Regions from separate parts of the Cellulomonas sp. P5_E12 genome, predicted to be linked through region 2. Evidence: predicted binding sites of a transcription regulator. Region 2 holds the regulator's gene; the other holds the start of a gene.
The links. Region 2 encodes HspR, which represses chaperone genes until heat shock. Its sites were predicted from a motif close to AAGTTGAGTCNNNNNGACTCAACTT; they were not measured.
Positions count from the first base shown of each region.

Region 1: a site for HspR is predicted at 6,823-6,847, ahead of clpB (ATP-dependent chaperone ClpB). Genes of this name have one in related genera too.

Region 1 is NZ_JBFUMP010000004.1:107,165-117,356, forward strand. Features, by position in the region: gene ACXJKA_RS04670 (aryl-beta-d-glycosidase) at 1-1,022, shown strand, start outside; gene ACXJKA_RS04675 (hypothetical protein) at 1,116-1,679, shown strand; gene ACXJKA_RS04680 (TetR/AcrR family transcriptional regulator) at 1,802-2,458, opposite strand; gene ACXJKA_RS04685 (outer membrane protein assembly factor BamB family protein) at 2,741-4,180, shown strand; gene clpB (ATP-dependent chaperone ClpB) at 4,185-6,779, opposite strand; gene ACXJKA_RS04695 (alpha/beta hydrolase) at 6,891-7,835, shown strand; gene ACXJKA_RS04700 (hypothetical protein) at 7,832-8,707, shown strand; gene ACXJKA_RS04705 (ion channel protein) at 8,712-9,986, opposite strand; gene ACXJKA_RS04710 (cation diffusion facilitator family transporter) at 10,048-10,192, opposite strand, start outside.
Region 2 is NZ_JBFUMP010000010.1:79,558-90,915, reverse strand. Features, by position in the region: gene dnaK (molecular chaperone DnaK) at 1-372, shown strand, start outside; gene grpE (nucleotide exchange factor GrpE) at 369-929, shown strand; gene ACXJKA_RS10540 (DnaJ C-terminal domain-containing protein) at 1,003-1,971, shown strand; gene ACXJKA_RS10535 (heat shock protein transcriptional repressor HspR) at 1,974-2,396, shown strand; gene ACXJKA_RS10530 (aminotransferase class V-fold PLP-dependent enzyme) at 2,612-3,790, shown strand; gene ACXJKA_RS10525 (GntR family transcriptional regulator) at 3,985-4,686, opposite strand; gene ACXJKA_RS10520 (DUF1989 domain-containing protein) at 4,807-5,895, shown strand; gene ACXJKA_RS10515 (flavin reductase family protein) at 5,888-6,538, shown strand; gene ACXJKA_RS10510 (ABC transporter substrate-binding protein) at 6,574-7,755, shown strand; gene ACXJKA_RS10505 (ATP-binding cassette domain-containing protein) at 7,872-8,861, shown strand; gene ACXJKA_RS10500 (ABC transporter permease) at 8,861-9,688, shown strand; gene ACXJKA_RS10495 (ATP-grasp domain-containing protein) at 9,818-10,765, shown strand; gene ACXJKA_RS10490 (BTAD domain-containing putative transcriptional regulator) at 10,769-11,358, opposite strand, start outside.

The sequences.
Region 1 (10,192 bases), on a different contig from region 2:
CGGTCGTGGTGTTCCTCGGACTGCCCGGACCCGACGAGTCCGAGGGCTACGACCGCCCCCGCCTCGGGCTCCCCGACAACCAGGTCGCGGTCCTGCGCGCGATCGCGGAGGTCAACCCCCGGGTGGTCGTCGTGCTCGCCAACGGCTCGGCGGTCAGCGTCACCGGCTGGCGCGACCTCGCCCCGGCGATCCTCGAGACGTGGCTCGGCGGTCAGGCGGGCGGCTCGGCCGTCGCCGACCTCCTGCTCGGCGTCCGCAGCCCGTCCGGCAAGCTCACCGAGACGATCCCGCACCGCCTCGAGGACACCCCGGCGTTCGGCAACTTCCCCGGCGAGGCCGGCGTCGTCCGCTACGGCGAGGGCGTGCTCGTCGGCTACCGCTGGTACGACACCCGCGCCATGGACGTCGCCTACCCGTTCGGGCACGGCCTGTCGTACACGACGTTCGACTACGGCGACGTGGCGGCCACGGCCCACGGGACCGACGTCACAGTGACCGCGACCATCACGAACACCGGCCCGGTCGCCGGCGCCGAGGTGGTCCAGGTCTACGTCCGGGACCCGCAGGCCGCCGTGCTGCGCCCGACGCGCGAGCTGAAGGCGTTCGCCAAGGTCGCCCTGGAGCCCGGGGAGTCCCGCGAGGTCACGTTCTCGCTGACCGGCCGCGACCTCTCGTACTGGCACCCCGGCCTGCACCGCTGGGTGGTCGAGGGCGGCGAGTTCGTGATCGAGGTCGGGTCGTCGTCGCGTGACATCCGCGGGTCCGTGGCGCTCGACGTGGAGGGCGAGCCGCTGTGGGGCGACCTGACGCCGATGTCGACCATCGAGGAGTGGCTCGCGCACCCCGTCGGCGGACCGCTGCTGCAGGCCGCGCTTGTGCCGCCCGCCGACATGGGCCCGCTCGACGACACCATGCAGGCGATGATCATGCAGATGCCGGCCAAGGTGATCTCCGACTTCGGGCTGGGCGGCTTCGACCGCGAGGCGCTCGACATCCTCGTCGCCAAGGTCGCCGCGGGCTGACCCCCTGAGAACGTCACGTCCCCGCGAGAACGGCACCCCGCCGTGCCGTTCTCGCGGCGATCTGCCGTTCTCGGCACCTGGGACACTCACTCCATGGACCTCGACGCGGTGCTCGCCGGGCTGGACGCCGCCGGGGTCTGGCTCGATCCCGGGCTGACCGACGACGAGGTCGCGGAGGTCGAGCGCCGGTTCGGGTTCGCGTTCTGCGCCGACCACCGCGAGATGCTCACGCTCGCGGTGCCCGTCGGCGACGGCTGGCCGGACTGGTTGGACGAGGACGAGGCACCGCTGCACGCGCGGTTGGCGTGGCCCGTCGACGGGGTCGTGCACGACGTGCTCCACGCAGACTTCTGGCCGGCGTCGTGGGGTCCGCGCCCCGACGACGAGCGCGAGGCGGTGGCCCGGCGGCACCTCGAGCAGGTCCGGAAGATGATCCCGGTGTACGCGCACCGCTACCTGCCCAGCGCCCCGGCACCCACGGGGACGCCCGTCTTCTCGATCTACCAGACGGACGTGATCCACTACGGCTCGGACCTCGCCGACTACCTCGCCCGCGAGTTCCTCCACCGGTCCTCGCCGGTCCCCACGCAGGACCGGTCACGCCGCGTCCGGTTCTGGTCGGACCTCGTCGACGGCATCGACCCGGCGCAGATGTGAGCCGCTGAGCTCAGCCGCTCGGTCGAGCTCAGCACCTGCAGCCCACCAGCTCGTGACTCCGAGTCGACCTCGTGAGCTGCAACCGGCGAGCTCGACTCGGAGTCACGAGCTCGGCGCCGGGCTCAGTCCGTGAGCAGCGCCGTGAACTGGGCGCGCAGCGCCGCCGCCATGTCCGGGCGGTTGTCCGGGGTGTCGGCCGCGAGCAGCCACTGGACCTGCATGCCGTCCATCGCCGAGACGGTGAGGCGAGCGGCGGTGAGTGGGTCGATCCCGGGCCGGAGCCGCCCGAGGTCGCGCCAGCGCTCGAACTCGGTCGCGGTCAGGGCGAGCACCCGGCGGTAGCGGTCCTGGAAGTACGCGTGCGCGGGGTGGTCGCGGGACGTGGCCTCGGCGGACAGCGTCGCGAACAGCTCGACGATGCCCGGGCGGGCGGCGTTGCGCTCGACAAGCAGCGACATGCTGTCGAAGTAGTCGTGGCCCGCGGCGACGTCGGCCGCGAACAGGGCCTCGTCGATCTCGTCGCGACGCGTCAGGACGGCCTCGAGCAGGGCCGCCTTGCTGGCGAAGTGGTGCAGCAGCCCGGGGTGCGAGATGCCGACGCGCGAGGCCACCTCGCGCAGCGAGGCCGTGTGGTACCCCACCTCGCCGAACAGCTGCATGGCAGCGTCGAGGATCTCCTCGCGCGTCGCGCGCCCCTTGGCGTAGCCGCCCGAGCGCGGGGACGCCGACGCGGCGCCCTGAGCGGACGGCGTCGATGCGGTCGTGACCTCGGTCGTCATGGCGACAGGATCGCACGCCGGAGCCAATTCCGACCAGATGGTAAGTAGGTGCTTGACCGGGCTCGAGGCCGTTCTCCACGCCGGCTCGCTGGACTTCCCTGCCGACAGATCGCGCGCGGATCAGCGCGGTGGTCCCGACGATCATCGACGTCGACCTCGACCGGCCCGCGATCCTCACGCCGCTGGTGGACCGGGCCGCGGCGTTCGTCGTGAGCCCGGCGACGGGTCCCGCACCCGTCGGCCATCCAGACGTCGACCGCCCGCGGTGGGTAGTGTCCGGTCATGCACCGCCGCGCCGACCTCGCCCCGGTCGAGCTCCTCGAGGACGACCAGCTCGAGCCGCAGGTCGACGCCGCGCCCGTCCACAAGAAGCGCCGGTGGTGGCTGCTGGCTGTCCTGGTCGCGGCCGTCGGGCTCGTGCTCGGCGCGCAGCAGCTGATCGACGCCCGAGAGCGCGCCACCGACGCACGGATCGCGGCGCTGCCCGGTGTCATCGAGCCGGTCGGCGACCGGCTCGAGACCGTCTGGCGGAGCGAGCCCGGCACCGGTGCCCTCGCGTGGGGTGGGGTCGCGCACGACGCTCTGCACGGCGTGCTCGTCGGCCCCGACGGCTCGCTCACCTATACGGCGCTCGACCTCGAGACGGGGGCCCGGGCCTGGTCGACGACGCTGCGCGGCCCCGACCCGGCGTTGACCGACCCGCTGAACGGCACGACGACCGGCTGCCGGACCGCGGCGCACGACCGTGCGGTCTGCCTCGTGACCGACGGCTACCAGCGCTTCTCCGACACCGCCGACGACACGGGGCGACCGGCCACACAGGCGCACGTCGTCGTGCTCGACCTGGCCGACGGACGCGTGCTGGCCGACCACCCGGTCGCCCCGGTGGACACGCTCGCCGTCCTGACCGACCTGGTGGCCACGGCGGAGGTCGACGACCAGCAGCGGCTCGTCGTGGTCGCCCGCGACCCGATGACCGACGACGAGCTCTGGCGCTTCCGCGACGACGAGCCGTGGCAGGACAGGGGTGACGGCCCGGCGGCCCTGGGCGAGGCCGGGGACCTGATCGTCGTCTACAACCGGCCCAGCGGCCCGCTCGTCCTGACCGCCGACGGCGAGCGGCTCGAGCCGGACGAGAGCACCGACACGTGGGCGACCACCCAGGACGGGTGGCTCACGTGGTCGCGTCCGAACCCCGACGGCGGCGACGAGCTGGTGCACGTGCTGCGCCCCGGCGAGCCGCCGCTCGAGGTCACCGGAGACCTGCTGCGCCGGACCGTCGACGACGGCAGCGTGCCCGGCCTCGAGGTGACCACCGGCATCACGACCCGCGGGTGGGACGGGCGCTCCGGCAAGCAGCTCTGGCAGGCGGACGTCGTCGTGGCCAGGAACGCGGGCGACCAGGTGATGGTGCTGCAGGGGCGGGTCTATCTGCCGACGGTCGACGCCGTGGTCGCCCTGGACGGGCGCGACGGGACCGTCGTGTGGAGCACCCCCCGCTCGCCGTCGACGACGGGCGGGGAGCTGCTCACCGACGGACGCCACCTGCTCCTGGTGCAGTCGCCTCTCGACCCCTCCGGCACGGGCGACCTCCTGGTCATGGACCGGCGCAACGGCACCGCCCTGCGCCGCACCCCGCTGCCCGCCGGCATCACCTCCGCGTTCGTCGCCGGCGACCGGCTCATCAGCGGGCAGGGCACGCAGGTCGTCGGGTTCGGCTGACGCGTCACCGCCGGCTGGTGACCTCCAGGCCGGCCTCCCCGCGGTCGACGACCACGGTGTCCCCGTCGTGGATCTGCCCAGCGAGCAGCTGCCGGGCCAGCCGGTCGCCGATCTCGCGCTGCACGAGGCGCCGCAGGGGCCGCGCACCGTAGGCCGGGTCGTACCCCTCGAGCGCCAGCCACTCGCGCGCGGCGGGCGAGACGTCGAGCGTCAGCCGGCGGTCCGCCAGACGGCGGGCCAGCAGCGCCACCTGCAGGTCCACGATGTGCCCGATCTCGTCGAGCGACAGCGGGTCGAACAGCACCACGTCGTCGAGCCGGTTGAGGAACTCGGGCTTGAACGAGGTGCGGACCGCGGACATGACCGCGTCGCGCTTCTCGTCGTCGGAGAGCAGGGGGTCCACCAGGTACTGCGAGCCGAGGTTCGACGTGAGCACCAGGATCACGTTGCGGAAGTCGACCGTCCGCCCCTGCCCGTCGGTGAGCCGGCCGTCGTCGAGCACCTGCAGCAGCACGTCGAACACCTCGGGGTGCGCCTTCTCGACCTCGTCGAGCAGCACCACCGAGTACGGCCGACGACGGACGGCCTCGGTCAGCTGCCCGCCCTCCTCGTACCCGACGTACCCGGGAGGGGCTCCGACGAGCCGGGCCACCGAGTGCTTCTCGGCGTACTCCGACATGTCGATGCGGACCATGGCGCGCTCGTCGTCGAACAGGAAGTCCGCGAGCGCCTTGGCGAGCTCGGTCTTGCCGACGCCGGTCGGGCCGAGGAAGAGGAAGCTGCCCGTCGGGCGGTCCGGGTCCGAGACGCCCGCACGGGCGCGCCGGACGGCGTCGGACACGGCGGCGACGGCGGGGCGCTGGCCGATGAGCCGCTCGCCGAGCACCTCCTCCATGCGCAGCAGCTTCGCGGTCTCGCCCTCCAGCAGCCGGCCGGCGGGGATACCGGTCCACTGCGCGACGACCTCGGCGACCTCGTCGGGACCGACCTTCTCGGCGATCATCGGCGGGCCGTCGGGCGCGGCGTCGGCCGACGCCTCTTCGGCCTCGGCGACGGAGATCTGCTCCTGCAGCGCGGGGATCTCGCCGTACAGGATGCGTGCGGCCTTCTCGTTCTCGCCCTCGCGCAGGAGCCGCTCGGCGTCCGTGCGCAGCGTGTCGAGACGCGCCTTGAGGTCGCCGACGAGGTTGTGGCCGGCCTTCTCCTTCTCCCACCGCGCGGTCAGGGACGCGAGATCCTCGCGCCGGTCCGCCAGGTCCTTGCGCAGCCGCTGAAGGCGCTCGGCCGAGGCGGGGTCGTCGGACTCGGACAGCACGACCTCCTCCATCTCCAGCCGGGTCACGGCGCGCTGCAGCTCGTCGATCTCGATCGGCGAGCTGTCCAGCTCCATGCGCAGGCGGGAGGCGGCCTCGTCGACCAGGTCGATGGCCTTGTCGGGCAGCTGGCGGCCGGTGATGTAGCGGTCGGACAGCGTCGCGGCGGCGACCAGCGCGGAGTCGGCGATGGTGACCTTGTGGTGCGCCTCGTACCGCTCCTTGAGCCCGCGCAGGATCGCGACGGTGTCCTCGACCGACGGCTCGCCGACGAACACCTGCTGGAACCGCCGCTCGAGCGCGGGGTCCTTCTCGATCCGCTCGCGGTACTCGTCGAGAGTCGTCGCACCCACCAGGCGCAGCTCACCGCGCGCCAGCATCGGCTTGAGCATGTTGCCCGCGTCCATCGCACCCTCGGAGCCGGCACCCGCCCCGACGACCGTGTGCAGCTCGTCGATGAAGGTCACCACCTCGCCGTTCGAGCCGGTGATCTCGGCCAGCACAGCCTTGAGCCGCTCCTCGAACTCCCCGCGGTACTTGGCGCCGGCCACCATCGCGGCCAGGTCGAGCGCGACCAGCTTCTTGCCGCGCAGCGACTCGGGCACGTCCCCGGCGACGATCCGCTGCGCGAGGCCCTCGACGACGGCGGTCTTGCCGACGCCGGGCTCGCCGATGAGCACGGGGTTGTTCTTGGTGCGCCGGGACAGCACCTGCACGAGACGGCGGATCTCGGCGTCGCGGCCGATCACCGGGTCGAGCTTGCCCTCGCGCGCCCGCTGCGTCAGGTCGAGGCCGTACTGCTCGAGCGCCTTGTACGTGCCCTCGGGGTTGGGTGTCGTCACGCGCGCGGAGCCCCGGACGGTCGGCAGCGCGGCCGCGAGCGCGTCGCGCGAGGCCCCCTGGGCACGCAGCGCGTCAGCCACGCCGGACTGGCCGGTGGCGAGGCCCAGGAGCAGATGCTCGGTCGAGACGTAGTCGTCGCCGAGCGAGCGGGCCTCGGACGAGGCTGCCTCGAGCGACGTCGCCAGGGCGCGCGAGGCGGTCGGCTGGGCCACGGCGTTCCCGCTCGCCGTCGGCAGGCTGACGAGCATGCCGCGCACGGTGCGGCCGAGCGCTCCGCGGTCGGCGCCGACCGCGTCGAGCAGCCCGTTGGCCACGCCACCCTCCTGCTGCAGCAGCGCGCTGAGCACGTGGGCGGGCTCGAGCTGGGGGTTGCCGGCCGCCGAGGCCTGCTGGATGGCGTCGCCCAGGGCCTCCTGGGACCGGGTGGTGAACTTGGCGTCCACGTGACCTCCTGTGTGTCGTGTCTGCTCATCGCAACGACGTGCAGAGTTGAGTCTATTCCGCTCAAGTCTGTTCACCCCGCCCGAGCGCCGACGCCATGGCACGATCACGCCATGAGTGACGACGTCCCGGACGTGCTGGGCCCCGGCTGGACCTCCCGGACCCTCCCGCTGAGGCCCGACGGCGGCACCCCGGACCCGGTGGCCACCCTGGTCCACCGCGTCGGCTCCCCCAGCCGGCGCGCACTCCTGTACGTGCACGGGTTCGTCGACTACTTCTTCCACACCGGCTTCGGCGACGCACTCGCAGCGCACGGCTACGACGTGTATGCGCTCGACCTGCGCGACTACGGGCGCTCCATCCGTGACGGCCGCCCGGCCAACTACGTCACGGACCTCGGCACGTTCGCCGAGGAGATCGACGCCGCGATCCGCGTGATCCGCGAGGACCACGACGAGGTCGTCCTGCTCGGACACTCGATGGGCGGCCTGGTCACGTCGCTGTGGGCCGACTCCCGCCGCGGTGAGGGACTCATCGACGCCCTCGTGCTCAACAGTCCGTGGCTGGACCTGAACGGTTCCTGGTTCGAGCGCACCGTCTTCACGGCCGTGCTGGACGGCGTGGGCAGGGTCGCCCCGAAGCTCGTCGTCGGCAAGATCGCGCCGTTCTACGGGCGCGCGCTGCACGAGGGCACCGGCGGGGAGTGGTCGTACGACCTCGCGTGGAAGCCACTCGACGGCTTCCCGGCCCGCGCCGGCTTCGCGCGGGCCATTCGTCGTGGGCACGCTCGGGTGGCCGCGGGACTCGAGATCGACGTCCCGGTGCTGCTGCTGGCGTCCGACGCCTCGGGTCCCGACGACGTCTGGCACGACGCGCTCCTTGCGACCGACTCGGTTCTCGACGTGGCGGACATGCAGCGCCTGGCGCCGAACCTCGGCCCGGACGTCACCTTCGTCGAGGTGCCCGGCGGCGCGCACGACCTCGCGCTGTCTCCCCTGCCGGCCCGCGAGATCTACGTCGCCGAGGTGCTGGCATTCCTCGACGCTCGGCTGCCGTGACCGGAACCATCGCCCGCTGGCGGCTGCGCGGCCTGCGGATCGCCGCCCGGGTGCGACTCACTCCGATCGGTGCGCTGGTCGAGCGGGGCTACACCGGCTTCGTCGACATCGAGCCGTTCGACCGCGCGATGACCCTCGCGGCGCAGGCCTTCGTCTCGATCGTCCCCGTGATGATCGTGACGGCGGCGCTCCGGCCCAACAAGCAGGGCGGGTTCGGCTACTTCATGGCCGACAGCCTCGGACTCTCCGAGGCCACCCGCGACACGCTCGCCGGCAGCGTGAGCGCCAGCGCGAGCGTCGGGAGCAGCGTCGGGATCCTCGGCTTCCTGGTGGCGCTCATCAGCGCGACCTCCTACTCCCGGGCCCTCGAGCGCATGTACGCCAAGGTCTGGCAGGTCAGGCGTCCCGGGCTGCGGTCCGCGTGGCGCTGGCTGGCCACCGTGCTGGCCGTCGTCCTCGCCGTCGCGCTGATCGAGCTGACGCGGGAGGCCACGGAGGGGATCCCGCTGCCCGCCCTGTGGGACTTCCTCGTGCGGGTCGTGGTCTGGGCCGTCGTCTGGACCTACATCCCCTGGGCGCTGCTGCGCGCCGAGATCCCGGTCCGCGTCCTCGCGTTCACCGGCGTCGTGACGTCGCTGCTGCTCGGCCTGCTCAGCCTGGCCGGTCAGCTCTACCTGCCGATCGTCCTGGTCTCGGGCGCCAAGCAGTTCGGCGTGCTGGGCCTCGTGTTCGCCTACATCGGGTGGCTGTTCGCCCTGAGCTTCGCGCTGGTGCTGGCCTGCGTCATCGGGCAGGCGTGCGCGCAGGACGAGGGCGTGCTCGGGCGGCTCGTCCGCGGGCGCGACGACTCCGTGACCTGGCAGACCGTCTGACGCGTCAGGCGGGGGCCCGCTCCTCGACCGGATCGAGGAGCGGCGGGCGGTTGGTCACCAGCAGCCAGGCCGCCAGTGCGGCGAGCAGCAGCCCGATCAGCAGCGACACCTGCGGCACCACCGCAACCGCCATGAAGAGGCTCAGCCACCCGTTGCGGGTGGCCGCGACGATGATCCCGACGACCGCGGCCCCGATCGCGAGGGCCAGAGGGACGGCGTCCCACACGGCGTTGATCGCGAACCCGAGGGCCACCCCGACGAACAGGGTGGGGAAGATGCGCCCGCCTCGGAACCCCGACGTCGCGGCGACCAGCATGGCCAGCAGCTTGATGCCCGCCAGCGCGAGGAAACCCGCGCCGGTGGTCGTCGCGGCCAGCCCGGGCAGCTCCTGCATCTGCGTGAGGCCCTTGAACAGCGTCACCTCGCCGCCGAGCGCGCCCAGCAGACCAAGCACGAGGCCGCCGGCCGTGAGCATGAGCACCGGGTGACCGATCCGCAGGAACGCGCGGTGCAGCGGCACGAAGAGGTACACGGCGACCAGCCCGAGGGCCGCGGCACCGAGGGCGATGAGGACCGAGAAGCCGAGGTCCTCGAGCCCGCCGTACGTGTATGCGGGTGCGGCGACGGCCAGGCTCAGGGACTCCAGCTGCAGCATCGTGAGAGTTCCTGCGGTCGCTGCCACCAGCGGCGCGAAGAGCCGGTCCCACAGGGGGATCCGGCGGTCGCCCGCGTCCAGCTCGGAGAACAAGAGCGCCGCCGCCACGGGCGTGCCGAACATCGCGCCGATGGTGCCCGCGACCGCCATCGCGAGCCACATCGGCGCGTTGACCTTGGGCAGGAACCGCATGCCGAGCGCGACCGCGAGGCCGACGTTGATCCCGATGATCGGGTTCTCCGGGCCGAGGCTCACGCCGCTGGCGAGCATGAGCACCAGGGCGAGCGCGAGGCCCGGCAGGACCTTCGGCTTCAGCGGCTCGGCCACCAGCTCGAGGGTCGCGGGGTCGGGACCGGCGTGGCCGGGGACGTAGCGGACGACCAGTCCGATCGCGAGGCCGGCCGCGGTGAGCACGCCGATGATCCACCAGGGAGAGTCCGAGCTCACCCCCACAGCCGCGCTCAGGTCGTCCCACACCCAGTCCTCGATGAGCTTGGCCAGCTTGCTCAGCCCGTAGAGGGTCAGGGCGGACACGATGCCGACGACCACGGCGGGTATCGAGAGCTTGAGCAGGTTGCCGACCGGGACGTGGAACGGCGCTGCGGGGGCGGTCGGCTCCGTCATGACGGTGCTCCTTGGTCGGTGGTCGGGACGATGTCGAGACGCAGGGTCGGCCAGGTGCTGCTCACAACGACGGGTCCTCGGGCTCGGACAGCGAGAGCATCGCGCCGACGACCGCCGGCGTCCGCGCGATCCGACGCTCGAGCGACGCGAGCACGTGCGACGCGTCGTCCTCGGCCATGTTGCCCGTGAGGTCGACCGCGCCGGTC
Region 2 (11,358 bases):
GAGGAGCACGCAGCCGAGGACAAGGCGCGTCGCGAGGAGGCCGAGACCCGCAACACGGCCGAGCAGCTGGTCTACTCGACCGAGAAGCTGCTGGTCGACAACGCCGACAAGCTGCCCGAGGACGTGAAGACCGAGGTGCAGACCGCGGTCACCGAGCTCAAGACGGCGCTCGCGGGGACCGACGTCGACGAGGTCAAGGCCAAGCACTCGGCCCTGCTCGCGGTGAGCCAGAAGATCGGCGAGGCGATCTACTCGGCGGACAACATGGCGGCCAACGCGCCGGCCGACGAGCAGCCCGCGGCTGACGCGTCGTCCGACGAGGACGTCGTGGACGCCGAGATCGTCGACGACGAGGACGAGGCGGTCAAGTGACCACCACACCCGACGACGCAGGCGACGACCTGACTCCCGAGGAGCAGGTTCTCGCCGACGCGGAGTCGATCGCGGCCGGCGCCGAGGAGGAGGTCGTCCTCGAGGGTCTCGTGGCGGCCGAGGCGCTCGCGGCGGAGCGGCTGGACGAGCTCCAGCGCTCCAAGGCGGCGTACTACAACCTCGAGCAGCAGTACTCCGGGTTCGTGAAGCGGTCGAAGGCCGACGCCCTCGCCGCCCACGACCGCGGGGTGCACGCGATCGTCGAGGCGCTGATCCCGGTGCTCGACGACATCGAGCTGGCCCGCCAGCACGGCGACCTCACCGGACCGTTCGTGTCCATCGCGGAGAAGCTCGAGGCGACCCTCGGCCGCTTCGGGGTGGTCCGATACGGCGAGACGGGCGAGGCGTTCGACCCCGCGATCCACGAGGCGCTCATGCACTCGCACTCCGCGGACGTCACCGAGTCGACGGTCCAGATGGTGCTGCAGCCCGGCTACCGCACCCCCGACCGGGTGCTCCGAGCCGCCCGCGTCGCGGTCGTGGACCCCGAGGCGTAGAACCCGAGTAGCGTCCGGGCAACGAGCAGATCGTTGCCCGGACGCTGCACACAGACTGCAAGGAAGGAGCGGCGTGACCGGACAGGACTGGCTCGAGAAGGACTTCTACTCGGTCCTCGGCGTCCCCAAGGACGCCGACGCCGCGACGATCAAGAAGGCGTACCGCAAGCTCGCGCGGCAGATGCACCCGGACCACAACCCGGGCGACGCTAAGGCGGAGGCGAAGTTCAAGGACGTCGGCGAGGCCTACGCGGTCCTCTCCGACGCCGAGCAGCGCGGCCAGTACGACCAGCTGCGCGCCATGGCGGGCGGCCCCCGGTTCACGTCCGGCGGGCGCGGCGGCGCGGGTTTCGACGACGTCTTCGGCGGCATGTTCGGCGGCGGCCAGCAGGGCGGTCGCGTCCGGTACACCAACGCCCCCGGCGGCGCGGCCGGCTTCGAGGACATCCTCGGCGGGCTGTTCGGCAACAGTGGCGGCGCGGGGTTCGCGCCCGGCCCGCAGCAGGGTGCCGACCTCGCGACGAGCGCGACCCTGCCCTTCCGCCAGGCGGTCGAGGGCTCGACCGTCTCGCTCAACGTCGAGGGCCGGACGGTCAACGCCCGCATCCCCGCGGGCGTCCGCGACGGTCAGAAGATCCGGCTGCGCGGCAAGGGCCGCCCCGGCGACCGTGGTGGGCCTGCAGGGGACCTCGTCATCACCGTCCGCGTCACCCCGCACCCGGTCTTCGCGCTCGACGGCGACAACCTGCGGATCACCGTCCCGGTGGCGTTCGACGAGGCCGCGCTGGGCGCGACCATCGAGGTGCCGACGCTCGACGGGTCCACCGTCCGCGTCAGGGTGCCCGAGGGCACGCCGTCCGGCCGCGCGCTGCGCGTCAAGGGTCGCGGGGTCCCGGGCACCAAGGGCGACCTGTTGATCACGGTCCAGGTCGTCGTGCCGCAGCGGCTGAACGCCGCGGCGCGCGAGGCGGTCCAGGCCTTCGGCATCGCGACCTCGGGTGAGGACGTCCGCTCCGGCCTGCTCGACGCGGCGAAGACATAGCCATGCCCGCCGAGGACGCCAAGGTCTACGTGATCTCGGTCGCCGCCGAGCTGGCCGGCATGCACCCGCAGACCCTGCGCCAGTACGACCGGCTCGGCCTGGTCAGCCCCAGCCGCGCGAGCGGACGCGGGCGGCGCTACTCCCTGCGCGACATCGCGACGCTCCGCGAGGTGCAGCGGCTGTCGCAGGACGAGGGCGTCAACCTGGCCGGGATCAAGCGGATCCTCGAGCTCGAGGCGGAGCTCGACGGCCTGCGTCGGCAGGTCGAGTACCTGCGCGCCTTCGTCGACCCGGGCCGCCGCATCTTCACGGCCGACCCCCGCGGCGACGTCGTCGCGGTCAATCGCACGGCCAGCCGCAGCCGCCGCCCGACCACCACGGCCGACCGCGCCGCCATGGTCCTCTGGCGCCCGAGCTCCCGCTGACCCGAGGCATCCACCCGTTCAGACTCCGCGGACGTCCGCACATTCGGTCGTTCCGACGCTCGAATCTGCGGACGTTCCCGCGGTGGTGCGGCTGCGTCCGCGCTCTCGGTCGTCCGGGCGCTCGAATGTGCGGACGTCCGCGGGAGGACGGGGGCAGCCACTTTCTCCCAGGTGGCCATGGGGTCGACGACGGGCGCTGCCTAGACTCGGCGACCGTGACGATCGACCTTGGCATCGACCTCGACAGGGCCCGCCGCGACACGCCCGGCATCGACCACGTCGCCCATCTCAACAACGCCGGCGGCGCCCTGCGCCCGAGCGTCGTGACGGACACGGTCGTCGCGCACCTGCGCCGCGAGGCGGAGATCGGGCCGTACGAGGCCGAGGAGGAGGCGGAGGACCGGGTCGCCGCGGTCTACGACTCGGTGGCGACGCTCGTCGGCGCCCACCGCGACGAGATCGCCCTGGTGCAGAGCGCGACCGCCGCGTGGAACGTGGCGTTCGCCTCCGTGAGCATCAAGCCGGGCCAGCGCATCCTCACCGCGCGAACCGAGTACATCAGCAACGCCATCGGCCTCCTCCAGGCGTGCGAGCGGACGGGCGCGAGCCTCGAGGTGATCGAGGACGACGAGCACGGCCAGGTCGACGTCGACCAGCTCGAGCACCGGCTCGACGACGAGGTCGCCCTCGTGGCGCTGACCCACGTCCCGACGGGCGGCGGCGTGGTCAACCCCGCGGCCGAGGTCGGCGCCCTCACGCGCAAGGCGGGGGTGCCGTTCCTGCTGGACGCGTGCCAGTCGGTCGGCCAGCTCGACGTCGACGTCGAGGACCTCGGCTGCGACCTGCTCGCCGCGACCGGTCGCAAGTTCCTGCGCGGCCCGCGGGGCACCGGCTTCCTCTACGCGTCCCGTGCGATCACCCCGCGGCTGGTCCCGCCCGTGCTCGGCCTGGGCGCGGCGCGGTGGACGTCGCCGACCACCTACGAGGTCGTCCCGGGTGCCTTGCGCTTCGAGACCTGGGAGCGGTCCATCGCCGACAACCTGGGTCTGGGTGCGGCCGTCGACTACGCGCTTGCCATCGGACTCCCGGCGATCGAGCAGCGGGTCACGGCGCTCGCGGACCGGCTCCGCGAGGATCTCGCGCAGCTCCCCGGCGTGACGGTGCGCGACAAGGGCGTGCGGCGGTCGGGCATCGTCACCTTCACGGTCGACGGGCAGTCCGCCGACGAGGTCCGCGCCCGCGTCGCCGCCGCTGGCGTGAACGTCAGCGTCACGCGCATCTCGTCGGCGCAGCTCGACTTCGGTGCCCGCGGCCTGACCGAGGTCGTCCGCGCCTCCCCGCACTACTACACGTCCGACGCCGAGCTGGACCGACTGCTGGCTGCGCTGCGCTGACGCGCACGACGTCGGCACCTTCGGTCGTCGGGAAGCGCGTACGGAGCTGGAACGGCTGACGTCCGCACAATCGGTCGTCGGAGCGCGCGAATCTGCGGACGTCCCGAGGAGAACGGCGGGATGTCCGCACGATCGGTCGTCGGGACGCGCGAATCTGCGGACGTCCGGCGGGGAGAAGCCCCGGCAGCGCCGGCTCAGTAGCGGCGCAGCACGGCGGCCAGGTCGAGCTGCGCGCCGTCGTCGACGTCCGTCAGCGTCCGCTCCTCGACGGCCGCGATGTGCTGCACGACGAGCGCCTCGGCCCCGTCGGCGTCGCCGGCCGACAGCAGCTCGACGAGCCGCTGGTGCTCGCCCACCGACCCCCGCTGGTCGTGGTCGCGCCCGTGCACGGCGAGGATCAGCGCGCAGCGCCAGATGACTTCGCTGAGGTAGCGCTGCAGGAGGGCGTTGCCGCAGAGCTCGGCGAGCAGGATGTGGAACTCGGCCCCGAGCCGGCCGGACACCTGCGGCCGCGGCGTCGCCGTCGCTGCGAGCTCGCGATCGACATGCGCGGTCAGGGTCTCGCCCATCGACGGCTGCCACGCGGCCGCGATGCGCCGGACGGCCTCGCGTTCGAGGCACCGGCGCACCTCGAACGTCTCCTTCGCCTCCGTCAGTGACGGGTCCGCGACGAGCGCGGACTTCGCCTTGCCGGTCTCGACCAGCCCGGCGGCCGTCAGGCGCGCGAGCGTGCCCCGGATGAGCGTCCGGCTGACGCCGTACTGCTGCGCCAGGAGGTCCTCGGGCAGGCGCGTCCCGGGAGGCAGGGCGGCCTCGACGATCGCCGACCGCAGGCTCAGGAACGCGGAGTCGGCACGGTCGGCGGGCCGGGTCGACCCGGCGGGCTGGCGGTCCATGGCGCCACCGTATACGGGCCCTGTACCGACGAAACGCGACCGCAACGCAAGTTTCATGGATGCGAAACCAAGCCGTTCCGTATACCAACTACCGTCGTTCCGTATACGGAAGGACGGTTCATGCCTCAGATCACGGTCCACCTGACCGAGCAGCAGCTCGAGCTGGTCGACGCTTCCCTCGCCGCCCGCGAGGCCGACGATGCCGCGGCCCTGGTGCGCCTGGCCCTGCGCGAGTCGGCCACCCAGGTGGTCGGCCGGCCGCACCCGCGGGCCACCGGTACCCCGTGGCGCTGGTGGGACACCGTCGAGGCGCCCGCCGAGCGCGAGGTCGTGCGCGAGCTGGTGATCGAGCCCGGGACCGGCAAGGCCCTCGAGGTCCGGGCCGGTCAGGTGCTGCGGGTCGAGCAGGTGACGGGCGACCAGTGCGTCGACCTCAACGTGTTCAACCTGCACGACTACCGCGAGTTCATGCACGTCGGCCGTACCCGCACCCTGCACGGGACCAACCCGACCGCGGGCACGTTCCTCTGGTCGGCACCGCCGCGCGAGCGCGCGCTCATGTACCTGCAGACCGACACCGCCGGCATCAACGACACCCTCTTCCCACGGTGCAGCGCCAACATGTACGAGTCGATGCACGGGTTCGCGGACCACACCAACTGCGCGGACATCCAGGCCGAGGCCCAGCGTGAGTACGGGCTCACCCCCGACGACGTGCACGACTCGTTCAACCTGTTCATGGCGACCCGCGTCGTCGACGGCATGCCCGAGATCCTGCGGCAGTCCACCGCCCCGGGCGACCACGTCGAGCTCCTCGCCCTGGTCGACGTGCTCGCGGTCCCGAACATCTGCGGCAACGACATCCTGGGCACCAGCAACTTCTCGCTCGACCCGGTGAAGGTCCAGGTGCTCGCCGCGTCGCAGGCGGAGATCGACGCGGTCCCGCCGCTGCAGCAGTACGCCACGCAGCGCACGCCGGCCGCGTTCCGGCAGCCGACCATCCGCACCGAGCGTGCCCTGCAGCGGGTCCCCGACTACGAGCCGGCGTTCGCGCGCACGCCGGTCCGGCTGGTCGGCGTGGGGGTGGACCTTGACGAGGTCGATGCGGCGCACCTGGCGGCGGTTCGCGACGAGACCCGCTACGCCGACGACGACGGCGCCGCGCTGCGCGACATCCTGCTCACCTGGTGGGGCGCGGCGCATGCCTGAGGGCCTCGACATCGACTTCGACGCCCTCGGCGCCTACGAGCGCTACAAGCTCATGGCCAGCCTCATCGTGCCCCGCCCCATCGCGCTGGTGACGACGACAAGCCCCGACGGGGTGGTCAACGCGGCGCCGTTCAGCATGTTCGGGATGGTCGGCGAGGACCCGCCGCTGCTGATGATCAGCGTGAACCGGCTGGAGGGCGGCGCGCAGAAGGACACGGCGGCCAACCTGGACGCCACGGGCGAGTTCGTCGTGCACATCCCCGACGAGGCCATGGCCGCGCGCATGCACCAGTGCGGGCAGTCCTACCCGGCCGACGTCGACGAGCTCGCGATGGTCGGCCTGACCGCCACCCCGGCCCACCGGGTGCGGCCGCCCCGGATCGCGGAGGCGCCCGTGGCCTTCGAGTGCACGGTCCACGAGCGCATCCTCACCACCAGCCGACAGGTCTACCTGGGCCAGATCCACCATCTGCACGCGGCGCCCGGCCTGATCGACACGGACCGCTGGCGCGTGATGCTCCAGGACTTCCACCCCGTCGGGCGCTTCGGCGCGAGCTTCTACGTGACCACCGGCGACCGCTTCTCGCTCGCCTCCGACGCCGCCGGCACACCCGTGTCGACGACGGACATCGACCAGCTCTAGCCCTGCTCCTCACATCCCCCGAAGGAGAATCACTCATGGCCATCTCCCGACTGCGCCTCGGCGCGGCCGCCCTGACCGGCATCGTCCTGTCGCTCTCCGTCGCGTCCTGCGCGGGCGACACCCCCGCCGCATCGGGCGCGACGAGCACCGACGCCGCGATCGGAGCCGTCGACCTCAGCGACGTCTGCCCCGCGACCGTCGTGATCCAGACGGACTGGAACCCGCAGGCCGAGCAGGGCGGGCTGTACCAGCTGCTCGGCCCGAACCCGACCATCGACGCCGACGCCAAGGTGGTCCGCGGGCCGCTCTACGCGAGCGGCGAGTACACGGGCGTCGACGTGGAGGTCCGGGCCGGCGGCCCCGCCATCGGCTTCACGCCGGTCCCGTCGCAGATGTACTCCGACAAGGACGTGCTGCTCGGCTGGGTCAACACCGACGAGGCGGTGCAGAATTCGGTCGCGATGCCGACCACCGCGGTGCTCGCGACGTTCGAGAAGGCGCCCTGGATGATCATGTGGGACCCGGCGACGTACCCGGACGTGCAGACGATCAAGGACCTGAGCAGCACCGACGCCACCGTCCGCTACTTCGCCGGCGCGACCTGGATGGAGTACCTCACGGGCTCCGGCCAGCTGCGCGAGGACCAGGTCGACGGGTCGTACGACGGCACCCCGGCCAACTTCGTCGCCGCCCAGGGCAAGGACGCGCAGCAGGGCTTCGCCACCGACGAGCCGTACGTCTACCAGAACGAGCTCCCGTCCTGGGGCAAGCCGGTCGACTACCAGCTCATCGCCGACACCGGCTACCCGCTGTACGCGGTGGCCCTCTCCGTCCGCACGGAGGACGTCGCCGCGCAGGCCGACTGCCTCAAGAAGCTCATCCCGGTCGTGCAGCAGGCGACGGTGGACTACTTCGCCGACCCGACGACGGCGAACGCGCTCGTCGTCGAGGCCGTCGAGAAGTTCAACACCGGCTGGGTCTACGACGCCGGCCAGGCTGCCGACGGCACCACGCAGCAGATCGACCTCGGCATCGTGGCCAACGGCCCCGACGGGACGCTCGGCAGCTTCGAGGAGGCCCGGGTGCAGACGATCCTCGACATCGCGTCGCCGATCCTCACCAAGGACGGCACCGCTCCGGCGGAGGGTCTGACGGCCAAGGACCTGTTCACCAACGAGTTCCTCGACCCGAGCATCGCCCTCCCGGCCGCCGGCTGAGCCCCGCCGCCCGGGGGAGCGATCCCCCGGGCCGTCCCGGCCGCTGTCGGTCGGCCGACATCCGCGTGTCAGCGACGTGTCGGTGGCCTGTCAGCGACGCCCGGCACGCTGGCGCCATGACAACAGCTGACCTGGTGATCGAGGCCGAAGGCCTCGTCAAGCATTTCGGCGAGACGAAGGCGCTCCAGGGCGTCGACCTCGCCGTCTCTCGCGGCACCGTCCTCGGTGTGCTCGGCCCCAACGGCGCCGGCAAGACGACGGCCGTCCGCATCCTGTCCACCCTCCTCGTCCCCGACGCGGGACACGCCCGCATCGCCGGCTACGACGTGGTCAAGGACGCCGAGCGCGTTCGCCAGTCGATCGGCCTCACGGGCCAGTACGCGTCCGTCGACGAGGACCTGTCCGGGCGCCAGAACCTCGTGCTCTTCGGCACGCTGCTCGACCTCGGCCGTGCCGGCGCCCGCGCCCGCGCCACCGAGCTGCTGGAGTGGTTCGACCTGACCGCTGCGGCCGACCGGCCCGCCAAGACCTACTCCGGTGGCATGCGCCGCCGCCTCGACCTCGCGGCGAGCCTCGTCGGCCGCCCCGACGTCATCTTCCTCGACGAGCCGACCACCGGCCTGGACCCCTCCAAGCGCGAGGACATGTGGGACGTCGTGCGCTCGCTGGTCACGGACGGCTCGACCGTCCTGCTGACCACCCAGTACCTCGAGGAGGCGGACGCGCTCGCTGACGAGATCACGGTCATCGACCACGGTCGCGTCATCGCGCACGACACCCCCGAGGGCCTGAAGCGCATCGTCGGCGGCCAGACCCTCGAGATCCGCCCGGCCGACCTGGGCCGCATGGAGGAGGCCGCGACCATCCTCGGTCAGGTGTCCTCCGGCACGCCCGCCGAGGAGATCCGCAAGGGCGTCCTCGCCGTGCCGGTGCAGGACGACTCCGCGATGACCGCCACGGTGTCGCGGCTGGCGAGCGCCGGCATCGGCGTGACTGAGCTCTCCCTGCACCTGCCCAGCCTGGACGAGGTGTTCTTCACCCTCACGGGGAGGACCGCGTCCGACGACGACACGGCCGACACGACCGAGACGAAGGAGGTGGCCTGATGACCACGGTCACCGAGCACCGATCCCCGCGCGCCGTGCCCACGTCGGCCGCCACCGTCGCGCGCAAGCCGTTCCCGCTGGTCCGGCACTCGCTGTCGCTGGCCAAGCGCAGCCTCATCAAGACGTGGCGGACGCCCGAGGCGCTCATCGACGTCACCCTGCAGCCGGCGATCTTCCTCGTGATCTTCGTCTACATCTTCGGCGGGGCCGTCGCGGGTGACACGACGACGTACCTGCAGTTCCTGCTCCCGGGCATCCTCGCCCAGACGATCGCGCAGGGATCCATCGCCATCGGCGTGAACCTGAACACCGACCTGGAGAAGGGCATCTTCGACCGCTTCAAGTCGCTGCCCATCCCGCGACCGGCGCCCCTGGTCGGCGCCGTGATCGGCGACGTCGTCCGGTACGTCATCGTCATCGTCTCGACGTTCGTCGTCGGCTACCTCATGGGCTTCCGGATCCTCACGGACCCGCTCAGCGCGATCGCCGGCTGCCTGCTGGCCATCGTGTTCGCCCTGTCCCTGTCCTGGGTCTCCGTCTTCGTGGGCATGAAGGTCCGGACCTCCGGCGCCGTGCAGGGGATCATGTTCCTCATCATCATGCCGCTGAGCTTCGCGTCGAACGTGTTCGTGCCGGCGGCGACCCTGCCCAGCTGGATGCAGACCTTCGTGCAGTGGAACCCGCTGACCCACCTGGTCGCCGCGATGCGTGGGTTCTTCCTCGGAGCTCCGATGGGCAACAGCGTCTACTACACGCTCGCCTGGTGCGTCGGGCTCGTCGCGGTGTTCATGCCGCTGGCCCTGCGGGCGTACCGCCGCAAGGTCTGACCGACCGTCACGACCGAGGGGCGACCCGGCACCGCGCCGGGTCGCCCCTTCGTGCGTCACCGTGTCTCATGGCATGAGAAGTCTTCCTCTGCCCCTTTCCCGGGGGGCCGCGGTTCGTAGGCTCCGTCTGTGAGCACCCCGACCGTCGTCGTCCTGCACGACAACCCCGACTGGTTGCCGCCCTTCGAGCGCGCCTTCGCCGACGAGGGCGTGCGGCTCGAGCCCTGGCACCTCGGCTCGCGGACCCTCGACCTGAGCGAGGCGCCCGACGATGCCGTGTTCTGGTCGCGGCTCAGCGCGTCCGCGCACACGCGCGGCGTGCCGCACGCGTACGACGCGGCGGCGGCTGTCCTGAGCTGGGCCGAGGGGGCCGGCCGGCGCGTGGTCAACGGCAGCCGGGTCGCGGCTCTCGAGGTGAGCAAGGTGCGCCAGTACTCGCTGCTTCGGGCCGCGGGGTTCGACGTGCCGCGGACCGTGGCGGTCGTCGGCGAGGAGCGGCTCGTGGCGGCGGCGCGGGTGTTCGACGGGCCGTTCATCACCAAGCACAACCGGGGCGGCAAGGGCCTCGGGGTGCGGCGTTTCGACTCGGTCGACGAGCTCGCGCAGGCGGTGTCGGCCGGCGGGCTGGAGCAGCCGATCGACGGCATCACGCTGCTCCAGGAGCTGCTCGTCGCGCCGGAGCCGTTCATCACGCGCGCGGAGTTCGTCGGCGGGGTCTTCCACTATGCGGTGCGCGTCGACACCTCCACGGGCTTCGAGCTGTGCCCGGCCGAGGCGTGCGCCGTGCCGGTCGACGGTGCCGTGCCGCCGCCGCTGTTCTCCGTCCGCGAGGACGTCGCGGCCGACCACCCGCTGGTGGTCCGGCTGGGCCGGTTCCTCGCGGACCAGGGCGTCGAGATCGCGGGCGTCGAGTTCTTCGAGACCATCGACGGGCGCGTGGTGCCCTACGACGTCAACACGAACACCAACTACAGCCCCGACGTCGAGGCGGAGGTCGCCGTGCCGGCCACAGCCGCCGTCGCCCGGTTCCTCGGTGACCTCGCGCGGACGAGCGCCGGCCGCCGGGCCGCCGCCTGACGATCAGGCGAAGTCCGCCGTCAGCTCGCGGATCCGGGCGGCCGCTGCGGTCGAGGGCTGGTCCCGCCACACCGCGAGCAGGCGCTCCCGGTCGTCGTCGTCGCCGAGAACGGTGGCCAGCGGTCCGTCGATCCCGAGCTGGAAGAGCATCACGAGGTTGGCGCCCAGCCGCACGCCGAGCGACCACAGGCTCCGGGCGAGGTCGTCGTCCCCGCGGCGCGCCGCGAGCTCGGCGATGCCGAGGGCGAACCCGCCGAGCACGGGCATGTCCTGGGTGACCAGCGCCTCGGGGGCGGCGGAGGAGAGCAGGTCGACGGCGCGCGCCATGGCCGCGGTGCGCTGCCCGACCTGCATGCCGGCGACACGCAGGTGGACGACGGCGGCGGCGACCCGGAAGGAGATCCGCGCCTGGGGGAGCTGGATCGACATCGACTCCACCAGGGCGGACGCGGCCTCGGCGTCCTGCAGCGCCTCGTCCACGCGGCCGGCCCGCCACGCGACGTGCGCCAGCCCGAGCAGGGCCTGCGCGGCGTCGGTGTCGTCGACCTGCGACGACGAGGTCACCTCGCGGAGTCGCCGGAACGCGTCGTCGT